4 regions of the Duganella zoogloeoides genome follow, and region 4 is predicted to be linked to each of the others. Evidence: predicted binding sites of a transcription regulator. Region 4 holds the regulator's gene; each other region holds the start of a gene.
What was found. The regulator FNR, encoded in region 4, switches genes on or off when oxygen is low (the NO sensors DNR and NnrR bind a similar motif). The targets are predictions, from matches to a motif close to TTGATNNNNATCAA.

Region 1 (4,377 bases), 2.3 Mb from region 4:
CCACAGGCCGAGCACCACGCCCAGTTGCCACTGCATGAATGCGACCACCACGCCGGCCAGCGCGGCCGCGCACAACGCGGTGGCAGCCGGCACCAGCAGGCGCAGGTACAGCGACTCCAGCGCATCGATGTCGGCAGTGAGACGGAACAGCAGTTTCGAGGGACTGCGCAGCAGGCGGCTGGCGGCATCGGGCAGCGACCAGCCCCGGAACAGCCGTACGCGCAGCTCGGCCAGCGCACCGAAGGTGGCGTCGTGCGTGACCAGCCGCTCGGCGTAGCGGGTGCCGGTACGGCCCAGCGCCAGCAGGCGGATCCCGGCCGATGGCGCGAACACGTCGAACATGAAGGCGGTCGAAGCACTCATGCCGGCGATGGCGGTAGCGGTGATGAACCATCCGGACAGACCGAGCAAGGCCATGCCGCCCAGCGTGGTCAATGCCGCCAGCACAGCGCCGAGCAGCAGGCGTTTCGGTTCGGCCAGCAGCAACTGGCGCAGTGCGGCATGCGATGCAGCGTTCATGCGATGCTCCTTTGTGGCGTGATGCGCACGGACAGGTCGATGGCGCGGTGCAGGCGCGCGGCCAGCACCGGGTCATGGGTGGCGACCAGCATGGTCTTGCCCCTGGCAAGCGCCAGCAGCGCATCGGTCACCCGGGTGGCGGTTTCGCTGTCTAGGTGCGCGGTCGGTTCGTCCACCAGCAGCAAGTCGGCGTGCGGCCACACGGCAACCCGGGCCAGTGCCAATCTCACGGCCTCGCCGCCGGACAGGCCGTGGCCGCCGTCGCCCAACATCACTTCCGGCCGTGCTTGCGCCACGGCGCCCAGGCCGGCCAGGTGCAGCGCGCCGGTCACGGCCTGCCCGGCTTCCACCGGACGGCCAAGGGTGATGTTGTCCGCCACCGGGGCGGTGAAGACATGCGGGCGTTGGCCCATCCAGGCCATGCGCCGGCGCAACGTGGGGGCGCTGGCGTGATCGAGGATGGTACCGCCGACGCGGATTTCGCCAGCTTGCGCTGGCAGCAGCCCCGCCATCAGCGCCAGCAAGGTGGTTTTGCCAACGCCGCTCGCGCCCAGCAGCGCCACGTGTTCGCCTGGGCGCACGGTGAAGGAGAAGTCATCAAACAGCGGTTGCTCGCCGGCGTGAGCGAAGTGCAGATTGCGGACGTCGACCACAGGTGGCATCCTTGAGGGAGCAGCTTCGGTGGCTTCAGCAACAGCCACGCCAGCGCCAACGACGGCAGTGCCAGCACCGCCCCCGGCGGACAAACCGAGACCATCACCGGCGCCGACCAGCATCACACCACCTGCCGCCAGGTCGCGCAAGCCGGCCAGTCCCGCCTCGCCGGCCGCCTTGTCGTGCCAGACGGCGGCCAGTTCGCGCAGCGGCTCGAAAAAGGCCGGCGCCAGCAGCAGGATGAACAGGCCCTGGGCCAGCGTCAGTCGTGTGTCCCAGGCGCCAAAATCGAGGGTGCCCAGCAACGAGAAGCCGATATACACGGCCACCATCGCCACGCCCAGCGCCGAAAACAGCTCCAGCACGGCGGAAGACAGGAATGCGATGCGCAGCACGGCCATGGTGCGGCGGCGCAGCGACTGCGCGGTGTCGCCCAGGCGGGTGGCGGTGGCGTCCACGGCGCCCAGCGCGCGCAAGGTTGCCAGGCCGCGCAGGCGGTCGAGCAGGAAGGCATTCATGCCACCCAGCTCCACCATGTGGGCGCGGCTGGCCGCTTGCGCGCCCATGCCCACCAGCGCCATGAAGACCGGGATCAGGGGCGCCGCTACCAGCAGCACCAGCGCAGCGATCCACGACAGCGGCGCGATGGCCGCCACGATGGCCAGCGGCGCCAGCACGGATTTCCACCGCGCCGGCTGGAAGCGCACCAGGTAAGGCACTACGGCTTCGGCCTGCTCGGCCAGCACGCTGGCCGCTTGCCCCGACCGGGCGCGATCGCGGTCCAGCGGCGAACGGTGCGCCAGCGCGGCCACCGCGTGCGCCCGCAGCGCCGACAAGTGGCTGCGCGCCGCCGCATACATGGCGCGCGCCCCCCAGGCCTCGGCCAGTGCGCGCAGCACGCCCAGCGCCAGCACGGCCGCCGCCGGCAGCAACGCCGCACGCCATCCGGCACCTTCTACCATGCCCTGCACCGCCCAGGCCAGCAACGCCGCCTGCGGCAACCACACCAGGGCGGCGGCGCCCTGCACCAGCGCGGGCAGGCGGGGAACGGCAAATACCGGCAGTGAAACGCTTGCGGAAGACATGGCAACAACATCCTGTAATTACTGAGTTTTCAGAAATTCTTGTAAATTCGATTTTTAGTATAATACGCCGGAACGATGATGTACATCAATTTTTATAGCCGGAGACGTCCACCATGCCGAATACGCCAGCCACGCCGACACCGAACAACTTCCAGATGACACCGCTGGCCCAGGGCTTCATCAGCCACTTCGGCGAGATGGGCAGCCGTTGGGGTTTCAACCGCACGGTGGGACAGGTATATGCGCTGCTGTTCGTGTCCGAGCAGCCGCTGCACGCGGACGAAATCGCCGAGCACCTGACGTTCTCGCGCTCGAACGTGAGCATCGGCCTGAAGGAATTGCAGGGATGGGGGCTGATACGGCAGACGCGCCTGCCGGGCGACCGGCGCGAGTATTTTTCATCGCTGGGCGATGTCTGGCAGATTTTCAAGGTGGTGGCGGCCGAACGGCGCCGGCGCGAGGTAGCGCCGACGTTGACGGTGCTGCGCGAATCGCTGATGGCGCCAGCCGGCGAACCGGGCGACCGCTACGCCCAGCAGCGCATGCGCGAGATGTACGAACTGGTGGACCTGGCCAACACCTGGTTCGAAGAGATGCAGCACCTGTCGCCCGAATCGCTGGCGCAGCTGATGAAGATGGGCGCCAAGGTGCAAAAGCTCCTCAGCACCAAGGACCGCCTGTTGGGCGGAAAAAGCAAGGCTAGCCAGGACTGAGCGGTTTGCTCGTACTGGTCACGCCATCTGGGTCAAGTCAGTTCCTTTTGCCAGGTCCAGTCGGTTCCGCACGCAGCAGCGGATACGGATTGATTGCGCCGCCCATGTCATAGACGCCGTAATGCAGGTGCGGCGGCGTGCCCTTGGCATTGCCGGTATCGCCAACGTAGCCCAGCACCCTGCCCGGCTCGATGCGCATGCCCGCTGCCACGTCAGCGTAGCGATCGAGGTGGGCGTAATAATGGCGCTGGCCGCCCGGCCCCATTACCCACACCACCTGGCCGCCGAGACGGTTGGTGCCGACTCGCACGACGATGCCCTCGGTGGCCGACAACACCGGCGTGCCGCGTTTGGCGAAAATGTCGATGCCCTCGTGCTTGCGCCCCTCGCTGCGCGCACCGCCCCAGGTGTCGCGCAAGGCGCGCGGCTTGACGCCTTCGACCGGTACCGGCAACGTGGTAGGCTTGTCCATCGCTGCCAGGCGCATGGTGTACATGGCGCGTTCGATGCCTGGTCCGAGTAAGACGTAGCCCACGATGAGGACGACGGCAATCACCAGCATACGTAGAAAAATCCGAACAGCCCTCATGTTTGCGCTTTGCTTCGATCAAATCCGGATGTTACCTCTTTCGCTAGACCGCATCGTTTTCTATTCGGGGCGCCATCCCCTGCCCCCGCCAAACCCCGCAAAAAATTCCGCCCGCGTCGTGTAAGCCGCCCTGGCCTCCTGCGCATCGAGCACCCGGCCAAACTGGCGCGCGCTGGTGTCCAGCGGTCGGCCTTCAAGGTCCATGCTGCCGTACTCGCGCCAGCCGGCGGTGGCTGTCGCCCGGGCCGGGTTGGGCGCCGGCTGCCTGGCGTTCGGTCCGGCCCAGCCGACCGGCGCGATATGCGGCCCCATGCGGCAGTTGATGAACGCCACGTGGTCCCAGGTGGCGGCGTAACCGGGACTGCGGGCCAGCCAGGTGGCGCCGGCCGGGACGTCGTTGCCGGTGGGACCGGGGCCGTGGGTCAGTCGGCTGTTGACGAACATGAAGCCCTTGTCCTGCGCGGAAACGGTGCGCGCCTGCAGCAGGTAGCCGCCGCTCTTGCCATTGCCGCTATCGCCGACGGTGCGCAGTTCGCTGTCCTCGAACAGCGCAGCGCGGTTGTTGCCCCAGATGTAATCCACATTGCCGGCGATGAGCGAGCGGTAGAACCACGAATAACCGCGCACCTGCACCGTATCCTGCTCGCTGAACAGGCTGGCGTTTTTGACGATCAGGCGCCCCTCGCTGTTGAAGAACAGCGCCTCGGCCTGGCCGCCGGTGGGCGCGGCGCGCAAGGCGCTGTTGCGCAGCGTGAGGCCATCGATGGTGACCATGTCCGCATCCTCGATCAGCAACACCGCGCGCCCGCCGGTGATG
Region 2 (4,377 bases), 1.6 Mb from region 4:
ACTGCTTCGTACATGGCTTCCCAGTCGAGGCCGTCCGGCGACGCGGTGGCCACAGGGGCCACAGGGGCCACGGCGGCCGGCGCAGCAGCGACCGGCGCCACGACAGCCGCCGGTGCCGGAGCAGGTGCTGCAACCGGGACGGCAACAGGCGTGCTGTCGGCCTTGCCGGCGATGGCGTCGTTGAGCAGGCTTTCGAGGTCCTGCGGCAGGGCCGGCAGGCTGCCCGGCTCGGCGCCGTTGTTCAGTTCGGCCAGCTGGTCGGCCACGAAACCGGACGCTTGCAGCGCCGCTTCGATCGCCAGCGGCGTGACGGGCGCGGCGCCGGTGCGCAGCGCGTCGAACAGGTTTTCGGTCAGGTGGCAAGCCGTCACCATCGCCGGCAGGCCCATGAAACCGGCGCCACCTTTAATGGTGTGGAAGGAACGGAACACCGCGTTGAGGGTTTCCTTGTTGTCAGGATCGCGTTCGAGCGCCAGCAGGTGCTCTTCCACGTTGACCGCAAGATCCATCGCCTCGACGACGAAATCCTTGAGCATATCGTCCATTAGAACCCCAGATCGGCAAGCAGGTCGTCCACGCTGTCCTGGCTCAGCGCCACGGTCGGCGTCGATGGACCAGTCATCAAGGTCACTTCCTTCTGGGCGATTTTTTCGCGCACGTCAGGTGGTGCGTTGTCGCGCAGCAGTTGCGCCAGTTCCGCCTCGACGGTCTTGGTGATGATCACCACTTTCTTGATCAACTGGCCGGTGATGTCCTGGAAGTCCTGTGCCATCATGATTTCCAGCAGGCGGGCTTTCTCGGTTTCGGTAGCGGCCGAGACGGCGGCGGCAAACGCTTGCGAATCGCCGGCCAGTTGCTTGAACTGGTCCAGACTCAGCTTGCCCGCGAACAGGTCGGCCCAGCGGTTTTCCATGTCTTTCGACTGCTTCGACAGCGTGTCCTGGTCGGGCATGGCTTCGTCGAGGGTGTTGAGCACCTTGTTGGCGGCCTGCTCGGTCAGCGTGGCGACGTATTCGAGGCGGTCCTGGGCGTCATTGATCTGCGACGACGCTTCGGTCAGCGCCTTGTCGTAGCCCAGTTCGCGCAGCGAGTCGTGCAACAGGCGCACGATGCCGCCCAGGCGTTCGAACATCGGCTTGTCAGTTTCATCGCCCTCGCCGCCTTCGGCAACTGGTGCGGCTGAGACGGGTGCGGCGGCCACAGGGGCCGGCGCCGGCGCGCTTACGGCGACACCGGAAGACACCTGGTCGAACAGGCTTTCCAGGTCGTCTTCGGCTGCTGCGGGAGCCGGGGCTGGCGCTGGAGCAGGCGCGGCTTTCTTGCTTTGGGCGGACACTTCTTCAAATAAGGCGTCGAAATCGTCAGCGGCGTTGGTCATAATCCGTGCTTCTCCATAATTTGTAAAATTGCTGCCCCACGATGATGATGCACGGCAATAAAACACTATCGCGAGTGTAGCAGGGCCGTGCCGGATGTGCCAAACCCGCCACGGCGATTACCGGGACGGCGTCACATTCCGTTGTATTTGGAGATACTATCACCGGATGTCAGCCCAACGGGCAGCTTGTGACACAAAATTAATGCTTGAGTGCAAAAAAAGAAGCTTCAGCCAACACCTTTCAACATTCGGCAGGCAAGTAAAATCGTTATGTTTGAGTATCATCAACTCTTTCCATACTGGCAATAATGTAAATCGCGTCTACAATGCAACTCGTGCTGTCTCTTTCCGGGAGCTCGCCATGTACCGAAAAATCCTGATCACCACCGACGGATCTTCCGTCTCCAGCAAGACCGCCTGCGCCGGCGTCACGTTTGCCGAGCAACTAGGTGCCGAAGTGCTGGTCCTGTTTGTCGCCCCCGCCTACCAGTATCCGATCTACGTGGAAATCATCCCTCCCAGCTATCCGAGCGAGGAAGAATACCGCGCAGCGCTGCTGCGCGCTGGCGAGGAGCACGTACGCGACGTGGTGCAAGCGTGTGCGCGACGCAACATCGCGTGTACCGCGCTGACCACATTTGCCGAAAGCGCCGCGACGGAAATCGTCGCCGCCGGCGTCAAGCATGGGTGCGACCTGATCTTCATCGGTTCACACGGACGCAGCGGCTGGGGCCAGTTGCTGTTGGGCAGTGTAACCAACAAGGTGTTGTCACAATCACGCATTCCGGTACTGGTGCACCGCCTGATCGCCGAGCCCGAGTACAAAAATCAGGACACCGTGTAATTTTTTGTAGTAGCATCATAAGATTACTTCAAACGCAATATTTTTTACTTTCCAACACTTCGCACGTGAGCGGCCCACGATGATCCGAATAGTTATTGCCGACGACCACACGATCATGCGCGAAGGACTCAAGCGCATCCTCGACGGCGCGCCCGACATCGACATCGTCGGCGAAGCGATCGACGGCTTCGAGGTGCTCAGCCACGTGCGCCAGGGCGGCTTCGACCTGCTGATGCTCGATTTGTCGATGCCGGGGCGCAGCGGGGTCGACCTGATCCGCCAGATCAAGGCCGAGGCGCCCAAGCTGGCCATCCTGATTCTCACCATGCACGAGGAAGAGCAATACGCGGTGCGGGCCATCCGCGCCGGCGCCCAGGGCTATCTGACCAAGGAAAGCGCCGGCACCCAGCTCGTCGGTGCGATCCGCAAGGTCGCTTCCGGCCGGCCCTACATCAGCACCGAGGTGGCCGAGCAACTGGCGCTCAACATCATGATGCCCAACGAAAGCCTGTTGCATAAACAGCTGTCCGACCGCGAATTCGAGGTGTTTTCCTTGCTGGTGGCAGGCAAGTCGATCACCGAGATCGCCAACGGCTTGCACCTGAGCGTCAAAACCGTCAGCACCCATAAAACCCGCATCATGCAAAAGATGGGGATGACATCGCTGTCCGAAATGGTTCAATATGCCGTTGCGCATCGTCTGCTGTCGCCGTTCAAAACCTGATCACTCCCCCTCCCGGTAGGATTTCTCCTACAAACCTGCGCACGCTCCTACGCTCATATTCAGCCATTGCTGATATCCAGCCCCGGCCCCTGTTGGCATACTGAAATCACTGTTTCATGCTGCACGGCTACAAGAGTGCCGTGCGAGCCGCTCACCGCTGCTTCAGCCGCAACCGGGCGGCCTTCCATCCACTGTTTCGAATGTGCACACAGGAGCTCACCATGTTGTCAACGCAAGCGTCTGAAATTCGCCCGGTCACGACGACCCTGCAATCGTCGTCGATGGAAGCCGGCCGCCAGCGTCAGGGGCGCCTCTGGTCCAACCTCAAGGAAGTATGCGATTTGCTGCACATTCCGTCGGCGGTGTCGGTCACGACCGAGGAATTGTTGTTCCAGCACGTGCAGTTCAAAACCGGCCAGCGCATCCATACCATCGGCCAGCCGTTCGACACCTTGTACATCGTCAATTCCGGCTTCCTGAAAACCGTGCTGATCGACGAGTTCGGCAACGAGCAGGTGCTGAGCTTTCCGATGAAGGGCGACATGCTTGGCGTCGATGGCATCCACACCCGCCATTACTCGTCGGAGGCGGTAGCGCTGTCCGATTGCGACCTGATCCTGTTGCCGTTCAAAAAACTGACCGCGCTCGGCCGCGTGCACCTGGAACTGGAAAACATGATGTACGGCGTCATGAGCCGCGAGCTGGTGCGCGAACAGGCCATGATCGGCATGCTGGGCGCCCTGTCCGCCGAAGCGCGCGTGGCGCGCTTCCTGGTCACGCTGGCCGACCGCTTCGCCCATATGGGTTATTCGGCCAAGCTGTTCAACCTGCGCATGACGCGCCACGAGATCGGCAGCTACCTGGGCCTCACGCTGGAAACCGTGAGCCGCACACTGTCAGCCTTCAACGAAATCGGCCTGATCAGCGTGGACCAGCGCACCATCGGCATCAAGGATGCCGAAGCGCTGAAAACCCTGCGCCGCCTGCCCCCCTCGCGCACCCGCGCCAAGCAGCTGGCGGCAGCCAAGAGCAAAAACGAAGCAGCCACCCCGGCGCAATTGCTGGCGGCGATGTGAACCGATGTGAACTTGTTGTACGTACCGCGCTCTAACCCAGCCTTGCGCCCGGCCTCCAAGCCGGGCTTTTTTTATGTTGTCTTGGTTTTTTTATCATTTGGCCGAGTTTGCACAAAATAGCGCTTGCATTCCATCCCGCCTTCTACAATAATGAATGCAAATACGAATCATTCTTATTTAAAGGAGAAATGACGATGCCTACCGCCCTGCCCATGACCCAACCCGTAATGAATGTCCGTCCCGCTCCCGCCGTCGTTTCGGTGGTCTCGGCCGTGTCGCCAATCAAGCGTATCAGCAGCGCCGGCCTGATGGATGGTGGTCGCGAACTCGAAATCGAACATGCGGGCCGCGTGTA
Region 3 (4,377 bases), 1.2 Mb from region 4:
TTTCAGTTGTTTCAGGTCGATGGACATGGGCGTTAGTGTATCAGGCGGCGAGCATCGCCACCGCCAGCGCGGCGCCGCAGCGCGCATTGTTTTTCACCAGCGCGATATTGGTCACCAGGCTGCGGCCTGCGGTCAGCGCCTTGATGCGCGCGAGCAGGAACGGCGTGACGTTCTTGCCGGTCACGCCCTGATCATCCGCTTCGCCCAGCGCCTGCAGCGTGATGGCGTCGATCTCTTCTTTCGGCATCGCTTCGCTGGCGGGCACCGGGTTGCTGACCACCACGCCGCCCTTCAGGCCCAGTGCCCACTTGGTGCGGATGAAGCCTGCTTGCTCGGCCGGGGTGTCGAGCTGGAAGTCGGCATTGAAGCCGCTCTCGCGGGTAAAGAACGCCGGGAAGCCGCGCTGGCCCACGCTCACCACCGGCACGCCGTGGGTTTCCAGGTATTCGAGCGTCAAGCCGATGTCGAGGATCGATTTCACGCCCGCGCACACCACGGCCACCGACGTCTGCGCCAGTTCCTGCAAGTCGGCCGAGATGTCGAAACTGGTCTCGGCGCCACGGTGCACGCCGCCGATGCCGCCGGTGACAAACACGGAAATGCCGGCCAGTTCGGCGCAGATCATGGTGGCGGCCACGGTGGTGGCGCCCAGCTTCGACTGCGACAGCACGAACGGCAGGTCGCGGCGGCTCACTTTCATGGCGTCGGGCGAGGTGCCGAGCAGCTCCAACTGTTCATCGGAGAGGCCGATGCAGATCTTGCCGCCGATGATGGCGATGGTGGCCGGCACGGCGCCGCCGTCGCGGATGATCTGTTCCACTTCACGCGCCATCTGCACGTTTTGCGGATACGGCATGCCATGCGAGATGATGGTCGATTCCAGTGCGACGATGGCCTTGCCGGCAGCGCGGGCGGCGGCAACTTCGGGAGAAAACAGCAGGTATTGATGCATGATGGTTCCTTGTTATGCGTTGGTATAGAGCGGCGCGGCATGGCCGGGGTCGTGCGCCGCATCGGTATCGGAGATGTTGTCGAGCAGGCCGGCATCGGGCAGCGGCGCCACGGTGCTGGCGCTTTGCACGGTGACGGCGGCCAGCGCCAGGCCACGCCGGCAGGCCAGGGTCAGGTCGGCACTGTCTTGTTCCTGCACCAGCGACCAGCAGACGGCGGCGGAGAAGGCATCGCCGGCGCCGGTTACATCGACCACTTTTACCTGGTGCGCGGCAAGCCACACCAGCTGGCCGGCGCGGGTGTGGAACACGCCCTGGCTGCCGCAGGTAACGATGACGTCGCGCGCGCCGCGTTGCTGCACCTCGGCGCAGGCGGCGCGCACGTCGGCTTCGGTGGGGAGCGGGCGGCCGGCCAGGGTTTCGAGTTCGGCGCGGTTGAGGATCAGCAGGCGCACGCCGTGCAGGTCGTGCGGCAGGCGCGCCATCTTGGGCTGCGAGACGGCGACAAGAACCAGCGGTGCGCCAGCGGCGTCGGCACGGGCGCTGTCGATCAGCGCGGCCACCGTGTCGCGTGGCAGGTTCAGGTCCGCGACCGTGAGCGCGGCGGCGGCGCGTTGCGGCGCGCGGCTGGCCAGAAATTCGGGCGTCAGCTGGTCGTACAGCGCCATGTCGGCCAGGGCCACGTGCAGTTCGCCCTCGGCGTCGAGGATGGCGGTGTAGGTGCCGCTGGCGGTATTGGCCAGCGCCAGGCTGCCGCGCGTGTCGATCCCGGTGGCCTGCGCATGGTCTTGCAGCGCGCGGCCGGCGCCGTCGTCGCCGAGGGCGGTCAGCAGCGCCACCGGGGTGTGCAGGCGCGCCAGGTTCTCGGCGATATTGCGCGCCACGCCGCCATAGGCTTCCGAGGCGGTGGCGGGATTCGAGGTACCGGCTTGCAGGGCAGCGATGGTGCGCAGTTTGCGGTCCACGTTGGCCGCGCCGATGCACACCACCGGGCGCTGCTCGCGCGGCGCCGGCAGCACGTAGGCGCGGCCGAGCAGACGCCGCTCGCGGATCAGGCTGGCGATATGGCCGGCCACGGCGGAGCGCGACAGGCCCAGGTCCGCCGCCAGGTCCTGCTGCGAGATGAAGGGATTGGCGTGGATCAGCTGGTACAGCTGTTCCTTCTTCGAGAGTTCGTTCACACGGGTTGATTTGGTTTAAACATTTGTCTGTGATGGTAAACAAATGTCTGAAAGTGGTCAACCGCTATCAGTAGCTTGCGTCAGCGAAGTTTCGGATGATTTATAATACTGGCCCATTTATATGCACCAAGTATAAATGGTTAAGAAAAATGGTATTTGCCATACATAATGGGGATGAGGCATCATGTCGAATCTCCATGCTCGTCCCATGGCCGTATCTCCGCTCGACCCGATCGGCCCATCCCAAGAACAACAGAGGAAAACCATGTCCAGCAACTCCCCATTCCAGGCCGCCGAAATCGTCCGTGCCCGCATTCCTGCAGACTTCAAGCCACGCGTGGCGATGATCCTGGGCTCCGGCCTGGGCGTGCTGGCCGAGCAGATGACCGACGCGGTTACCATCAGCTTCAACGAGCTGCCGGGCTTCCCGATCAGCACCGTGCATGGCCACGCCGGCGAACTGGTGGTGGGCACCCTGGCGGGCGTGCAGGTGGTGTGCATGAAGGGCCGCGGCCACGTGTACGAGGGCTATGGCCTGGGCGTGATGACCAGCGCCGTGCGCACCATGAAGCTGCTGGGCTGCGAAATGCTGTTCGTGACCAATGCGGCCGGTTCGCTGCGCACCGAAGTCGATGCCGGCTCGCTGGTGGCCCTCACCGACCATATCAACTACCTGCCTGGCACCCCGATGATGGGTCCCAACGACGAGCGTTTCGGTCCGCGCTTCTTCAGCATGGCCAACGCCTACGATGCCGACCTGCGCGCGCTGCTGCACGCGTCGGCCAAGGAAAAGAACGTGCCGCTGCACGAAGGCGTGTACATCGCCTACGCCGGCCCCAACTTCGAAACCCCGGCCGAAATCCGCGCCTTCAAGACGCTGGGTGCCGACGTGGTCGGCATGTCGGTGGTGCCTGAAGTGGTGTCGGCCCGTCATTGCGGCCTGAAAGTGGTGGGCGTGTCCGCCATCACCAACCTGGCAGAGGGCCTGTCGCCGTTCCCGCTGTCGCACGAGCAAACGCTGAAATACGCAGCCGTTGCCGCCACATCGCTGATCGAAGTGATTTTGGCCTTCCTGGCCAACGTGGGCAAAACCCCGCAAGCGTAAGTAATACCCGAAGGGGCGGCTGGTCCGCCCTTTTTTGCTTTTGAAGGAGCACACCATGAAACGCGCATTTATCCTCCTGCTTGATTCCTTCGGCCTCGGCGCCACGCCCGACGCGGACAAGTACAACGATGTCGGCGTCAACACCTTTGGCCATATCGCCGACTGGGCCGCCAAGGCTGGCACGCCGATGCAATTGCCGGTGATGGAAAAACTGGGGTTGGCCGCGGCCGCCCATGCCGCCAGCGGCGAGTGGGCCCAGGGCTTCAGTCAACGTGACGGTTTCACCGCCGCCTGGGGCGCCGCGCGCGAGCGCTCCACCGGCAAGGATACCCAGTCCGGCCACTGGGAGATCGCCGGCGTGCCGGTGGAATTCGACTGGGGCTACTTCCCGAAAACGGTGCCGTCGTTCCCGGCGGAGCTCACGCAAAAGCTGCAGGATCTGACTGGCGTGCCGGGTTTTCTCGGCGACTGCCACGCGTCGGGCACGGAAATCATCAACAAGCATGGCGATGAACACGTCGCCACCGGCAAGCCGATCATCTATACCTCGGCCGACTCGGTGCTGCAGATCGCCGCGCATGAAGAATCGTTCGGCCTCGAGCGCCTGTACGAAGTGTGCGAGATCGCCTTCAAGCTGGTGGAGCCGTACAACATCGGCCGCGTGATCGCGCGTCCGTTCACTGGCGCCAACGGCAATTACACCCGCACCACCAATCGCCACGACTACGCGGTCGCGCCGCCGGCGCCCACCTTGCTCGACCACGTGAAGAACGATGGCGGCGAAGTGATCGCGCTCGGCAAGATCAGCGACATCTTCGCTACGCAAGGCGTGTCGCGCGTGGTCAAGGGCAAGGACAATATGGCGCTGTTCGACGCGCTGCTGAAAGTCCAGGACGAGGCGGGCGACAAGTCGCTCACGTTCGTCAATTTCGTCGACTTCGACCAGGCCTTCGGCCACCGCCGCGACGTCACCGGCTATTCGAACGCGCTGCATGAAATGGATGCGCGCCTGCCCGAGTTCCTCGCCCGCATGCAGGAAGGCGACGTGGCCGTGATCACCGCCGACCATGGTTGCGATCCGACCTGGCCCGGCTCCGACCACACGCGCGAACACATTCCGATGATCTTCTTCGGCCCTGGC
Region 4 (4,377 bases):
TTGGCTACTTCACGCCGATCCGCGAGCTGATGGTCGAGGTGCAGACCTTCGACTTCGGCCCGTGGGAATGGTTCTGGGTGCTGTTCTACGCCTTTGCCACCTACGGCAATGCCGGCTGGATGCGCGAGCAGGTGTGCAAGTACATGTGCCCGTACGCCCGCTTCCAGAGCTCGATGTTCGACCGCGACACCCTGATCATCACCTACGATGCCAGGCGCGGCGAACCGCGTGGTCCACTGGTTCCACGCCACAAGCAAACAGCCAACACCGGCGGCGCCTGCATCGACTGCTCGATGTGCGTGCAGGTGTGCCCCACCGGCATCGACATTCGCAACGGCCTGCAATACGAGTGCATCGGCTGCGCCGCGTGCGTGGATGCCTGCAACGGCGTGATGGACAAGATCGATGCGCCGCGCGGCCTGATCCGCTACGCCACCGAGCGCGCGCTCGACGAGCATTTAACGCCCAGCGAAATCCGCCGCCGCACCTGGCGTCCCCGGGTGCGCATCTACACCGCCGTGCTGTGCCTGATCGTGGCCGGCGCCGGCGCCGCCCTGTACCTGCGCGTGCCACTGAAAATGGACGTGATCCGCGACCGTGGCGCCATGGGTCGCGAGGTCGAAGACGGCATGATCGAAAACGTCTATCGGCTGCAGATCATGAACACGACCGAGCGCGCCCACACGTATCGCATCAGCGTGTCCGGCATCGACACGCTGGCCCTGGTCACGCCCGCTACCGTGCAGTTGGAGGCGACCGAAACGCGCGGCGTGCCGATCCGCCTGCGCACCGCGCACGGCGCCGCACACAAGGGCTCGAACAAGATCGAAGTGGCGCTGACATCGGTGGATGATCCGGCGCTGCATGTGAAAGAAACTGCGGTCTTCATCGTGCCGCGCTAGGAGATCACCATGCACCATTTACACAGCACGGTCACACCGTGGTACAAGCAGCGCTGGCCGTGGTTCCTGATGCTGGGCCCGGCCATCGTGGTGGCCGGCAGCGTGTTTACCGCCTGGCTGGCGTTTTCGACGCCCGACCCGGTGGTGGTCGGCGACTACTACAAGCAGGGCAAGGCCATCAACCAGGACCTGAGCCGCGACCGCGTGGCCAGCGCCATGGGCCTGTCGATGACGATCGGGTACGACGCCAATCGCGGCGCGCTGACGGGCCAGGTGCAGCGCGCCAGCGGCGACGGCATCACCGAGCGGCTGCGGCTGCGCCTCGCGCACGCGACCTTGCCCGACAAGGATATCGAAGCGACCGTGCAACCCGATGCGGCCGGCCGCTTCGAACTGCCACTGGCCATGCTCGAACGCAGCCGCTGGGTGGTGCTGGTGGAAGGCGAAAAACGCGACTGGCGCCTGGCCGGCGCGTGGACGTGGCCGAAGGAGCGCGGTGTGACGTTGGTAGCGGATGTGGCGCCGGCGGCGTCTATCGCCGGTGCGCAATGACGGCCCGGATGGTTATGCGTTCATACCGTTAACTTTTACTCCGTCATGCCCGCGCAGGCGGGCATCCAATTAGCCGCATTAACCGCAGGTTTCGGTACCGGCCGTAATCGCCTTGAGTGTCAGCGGCTTGAGCAGTTCGATTTCGCGGTTGCTCACCCGGACCAGTCCTTCTTTCTTGAACTTCGACAGCAGGCGGCTGATGCTTTCGATGGTCAGGCCCAGGTAGTTGCCGATCTCTTCGCGCGACATGCGCAGCTGGAAGGCGTTGGGCGAGTAGCCGCGCGCTTCGTAGCGCGACGACAGGTTGACCAGGAAGGCGGCGAAGCGCTGGGTGGCCTGCATATTGCCGAGCAAGAGCATCACGCTTTGCTCGCGCGTGATTTCCTGGCTCATCATGCGGTGGAAGTGGCGCAGCAGGGTCGGCATTTCGGCCAGCAGTTGCTGCAAGGTGGCGAACGGAATTTCGCACACCTCGCTGTCTTCCAGCGCCACCGCCGTGCAATGGTGCAGGTCGGTGCTGATGGCGTCCATGCCGAGCAGCTCGCCGGCCATCTGGAAGCCGGTGATCTGCTCCGCGCCTTCGCGGTTGACCTGGTAGGTCTTGAAGTGGCCGAGGCGGATCGCGTACAGGTTCTGGAACGAATCGCCAATGCGGAACAAGGTATTGCCGCGCGCGACCTTGCGACGGCGGCCGATGATCTGGTCGAGCCGGTCCATGTCTTCGTTGCCCAGTCCCATGGGCAAACACAGCTGGTGCATGCTGCACGTGGCGCAGCTGGCTTTGAGGATGTCGATTGTGGCGCCGGGCAGCACCAGCGATGGCAGGTCTTTGATCATGTCCGCTAGTGTAGACCATCATGCGCCAGAATGGTGCGATGCCGCACTGCCACCATCAGGTATTGCAACGCGCTTTTTACTTTCATTGTACAAGTAATGGCCGCTGAAAATTCCGTCCGCCGCCACTTTCCCGCTGGCGAAGGATGCGCTAGACTGGTCTTCGTTATTGCCGATTTCTCAACTTGAGCAGGAGAGATAAAGACCATGAATCTACGCCGCTGCGCCGTGTTGTACCTCGAACCCCGCGAAGAACTGGACATCGACTGGGCCGCGCTGTTTGCCGGCACCAGCACCCTGGCGGCCAGCACCCGCTGGCTGGCGCTGGCGCCGCACCTGGACCGCGAGATCGAGGTCGATGCGGCCGACCTGGCGGCACTGGCCGCAGTCGGTTCATCGGTCTGGACCGCGCGCGATGAGGTCGCCGAACGCCATGGCGCGGCGGTCGTGGACCGGCTGCTCGCGCACGGCCTGCTGCTGGCCGAGGCCCGGGGCCAGCAGCCAGAGCAGGCCACCGCGCAGGACGCCCTGCGCGAGCGCGACGACACCTTGCGCACGCTGCACTGGCGGCCGCTGGCGGCGCTGGCGCACACGTTCTCGCGCTGGCACGACGTGCGCAGCGACACCGGCATGGAGGCGCCCAGCTTCGAGGAACTGCTCGAACGCCACGGCAATCCGCCGCCGCCGGTGCAGCAGGTGGCCAGCATCGGCGCGGCGGTGCCGCTGCCGGCGCCCGCCGGCATGCTCGACGAGGTACTGCTGCGCCGCTACACGGGCCGCAACTACGATACCAGCGCCAGCCTGCCGCTGGCGGTGGCGGCGCGCCTGCTGCAACGCACGTTCGGCGCCCAGGAACTGCGCCACATCGGCCCGCACGCCAACGTCCTGAAAAAGACCAGCCCGTCGGGCGGCGGCCTGCATCCGGTCGAAGCGTTCGTGCTGGTGCAACGGGTGGACGGCCTGGCGCCGGGCTTGTACCACTACCATCCGCTCGACAACACGCTGGTGCCGCTGCGCGCAACCACGCAGGACGAAGCGGCGGCGCTGGCGCTGCAAATGGTGGCGGACCAGTACTGGCTGGCCGGCGCGGCGATGCAGGTGGTAATGGTGGGACGGGTGGAGCGCTCGTTCTGGAAATACCGCAACCACCAGAAGGCGTACCGCGCGATGTCGCTCGATGCCGGCCACCTGTCGCAGACGTTTTATCTGCTGGCGTCGGAAGCGGGCTTGCCGGCGTTTATCACCGCCGCCATCAACGACATCGATATCGAAACCATGCTGGGGCTGGACCATCTGCGCCACGCGGTGATTGCCGTGTGCGGCTGCGGCGTGGCTGCGACCGGCGCGCGCGAGATGGTGGAACTGCGCTACGGCGAAACCGGCCTCGGCCAGGTGGCCGGATAGCCGGTTAGCCGGTCAAGTGATCAGGCGATCAGGTGGCCAGGCGCGATGCCGACACGCCCGAGAGCATGAACAGCACCATGGTCCGTTCGCCGGCTTCCTTGCTTTCGAACGTGGCATGGTCGGCGGCGCTCACCTGCTTGGACGGCAGGCTGCGCACGGCCGGCACCTTGGCCGGATCGAGTTCGATGCCGAGTGCGCTCAGGGCGCGTACCGGGTCGCTTTGCATGCGGTCGCGGAAACCATCGTCGGTGGCCAGTTTGGCGAGCATGGCGCTGAGCTGATCGAAAGTCTGTTTAATCATCGTGTACTCCCTCAAGGTGGATAAAAACAGTGCACTGCCAGGCCATCCTACGCCGAACTTGGTGAATTTACAACGAGTTTAACCGTCACCAGGGTCCGCCTCGCGTGCTGCCTCGAGCACTGTTTCCAGGGCCGCGTCGAACGCCGCCAGCGCTGGCGCAGCATGCTCCGGCGCGCTGCGCAGTTGCTGCTCGAGGGCGTCGCTGCAGCGGTGCAACTGCCCCATCGACAGGTTGCCGGCCGCCCCCTTGACCTTGTGGACCAGCAGCGCGGCCTGCTCGGTATTGCCGGCGTCGATGGCGGCCGCCAGTTGCGCCGGCGTGGCGGCGAATTCCTCCACGAATTTCTCGAGCAGGACCGTGAGCAGGCGGCGGTTGCCGCCCAG

Region 1: cydD (thiol reductant ABC exporter subunit CydD) is a predicted target of FNR. The motif match lies at 2,334-2,347, and genes of this name have one in related genera.
Region 2: SR858_RS05785 (universal stress protein) is a predicted target of FNR. The motif match lies at 1,653-1,666, and genes of this name have one in related genera.
Region 3: SR858_RS21500 (carbohydrate kinase) is a predicted target of FNR. The motif match lies at 2,137-2,150, and genes of this name have one in related genera.

Annotation. Positions count from the first base shown of each region.
Region 1 covers NZ_CP140152.1:3,677,534-3,681,910, forward strand. The annotation lists gene SR858_RS16135 (amino acid ABC transporter ATP-binding/permease protein) at 1-519, opposite strand, end outside; gene cydD (thiol reductant ABC exporter subunit CydD) at 516-2,258, opposite strand; gene SR858_RS16145 (GbsR/MarR family transcriptional regulator) at 2,372-2,971, shown strand; gene SR858_RS16150 (M23 family metallopeptidase) at 3,009-3,533, opposite strand; gene SR858_RS16155 (pectinesterase family protein) at 3,621-4,377, opposite strand, start outside.
Region 2 covers NZ_CP140152.1:1,305,556-1,309,932, reverse strand. The annotation lists gene SR858_RS05795 (chemotaxis protein CheA) at 1-545, opposite strand, end outside; gene SR858_RS05790 (protein phosphatase CheZ) at 545-1,378, opposite strand; gene SR858_RS05785 (universal stress protein) at 1,740-2,222, shown strand; gene SR858_RS05780 (response regulator) at 2,302-2,946, shown strand; gene SR858_RS05775 (Crp/Fnr family transcriptional regulator) at 3,228-4,022, shown strand; gene hemP (hemin uptake protein HemP) at 4,250-4,377, shown strand, end outside.
Region 3 covers NZ_CP140152.1:4,872,433-4,876,809, reverse strand. The annotation lists gene SR858_RS21510 (LysR family transcriptional regulator) at 1-27, opposite strand, end outside; gene SR858_RS21505 (pseudouridine-5'-phosphate glycosidase) at 41-952, opposite strand; gene SR858_RS21500 (carbohydrate kinase) at 965-2,131, opposite strand; gene xapA (xanthosine phosphorylase) at 2,397-3,236, shown strand; gene SR858_RS21490 (phosphopentomutase) at 3,292-4,377, shown strand, end outside.
Region 4 covers NZ_CP140152.1:6,023,675-6,028,051, reverse strand. The annotation lists gene ccoG (cytochrome c oxidase accessory protein CcoG) at 1-902, shown strand, start outside; gene SR858_RS26440 (FixH family protein) at 912-1,454, shown strand; gene fnr (fumarate/nitrate reduction transcriptional regulator Fnr) at 1,533-2,291, opposite strand; gene SR858_RS26430 (putative peptide maturation dehydrogenase) at 2,496-3,692, shown strand; gene SR858_RS26425 (NHLP-related RiPP peptide) at 3,721-3,993, opposite strand; gene SR858_RS26420 (hybrid sensor histidine kinase/response regulator) at 4,072-4,377, opposite strand, start outside.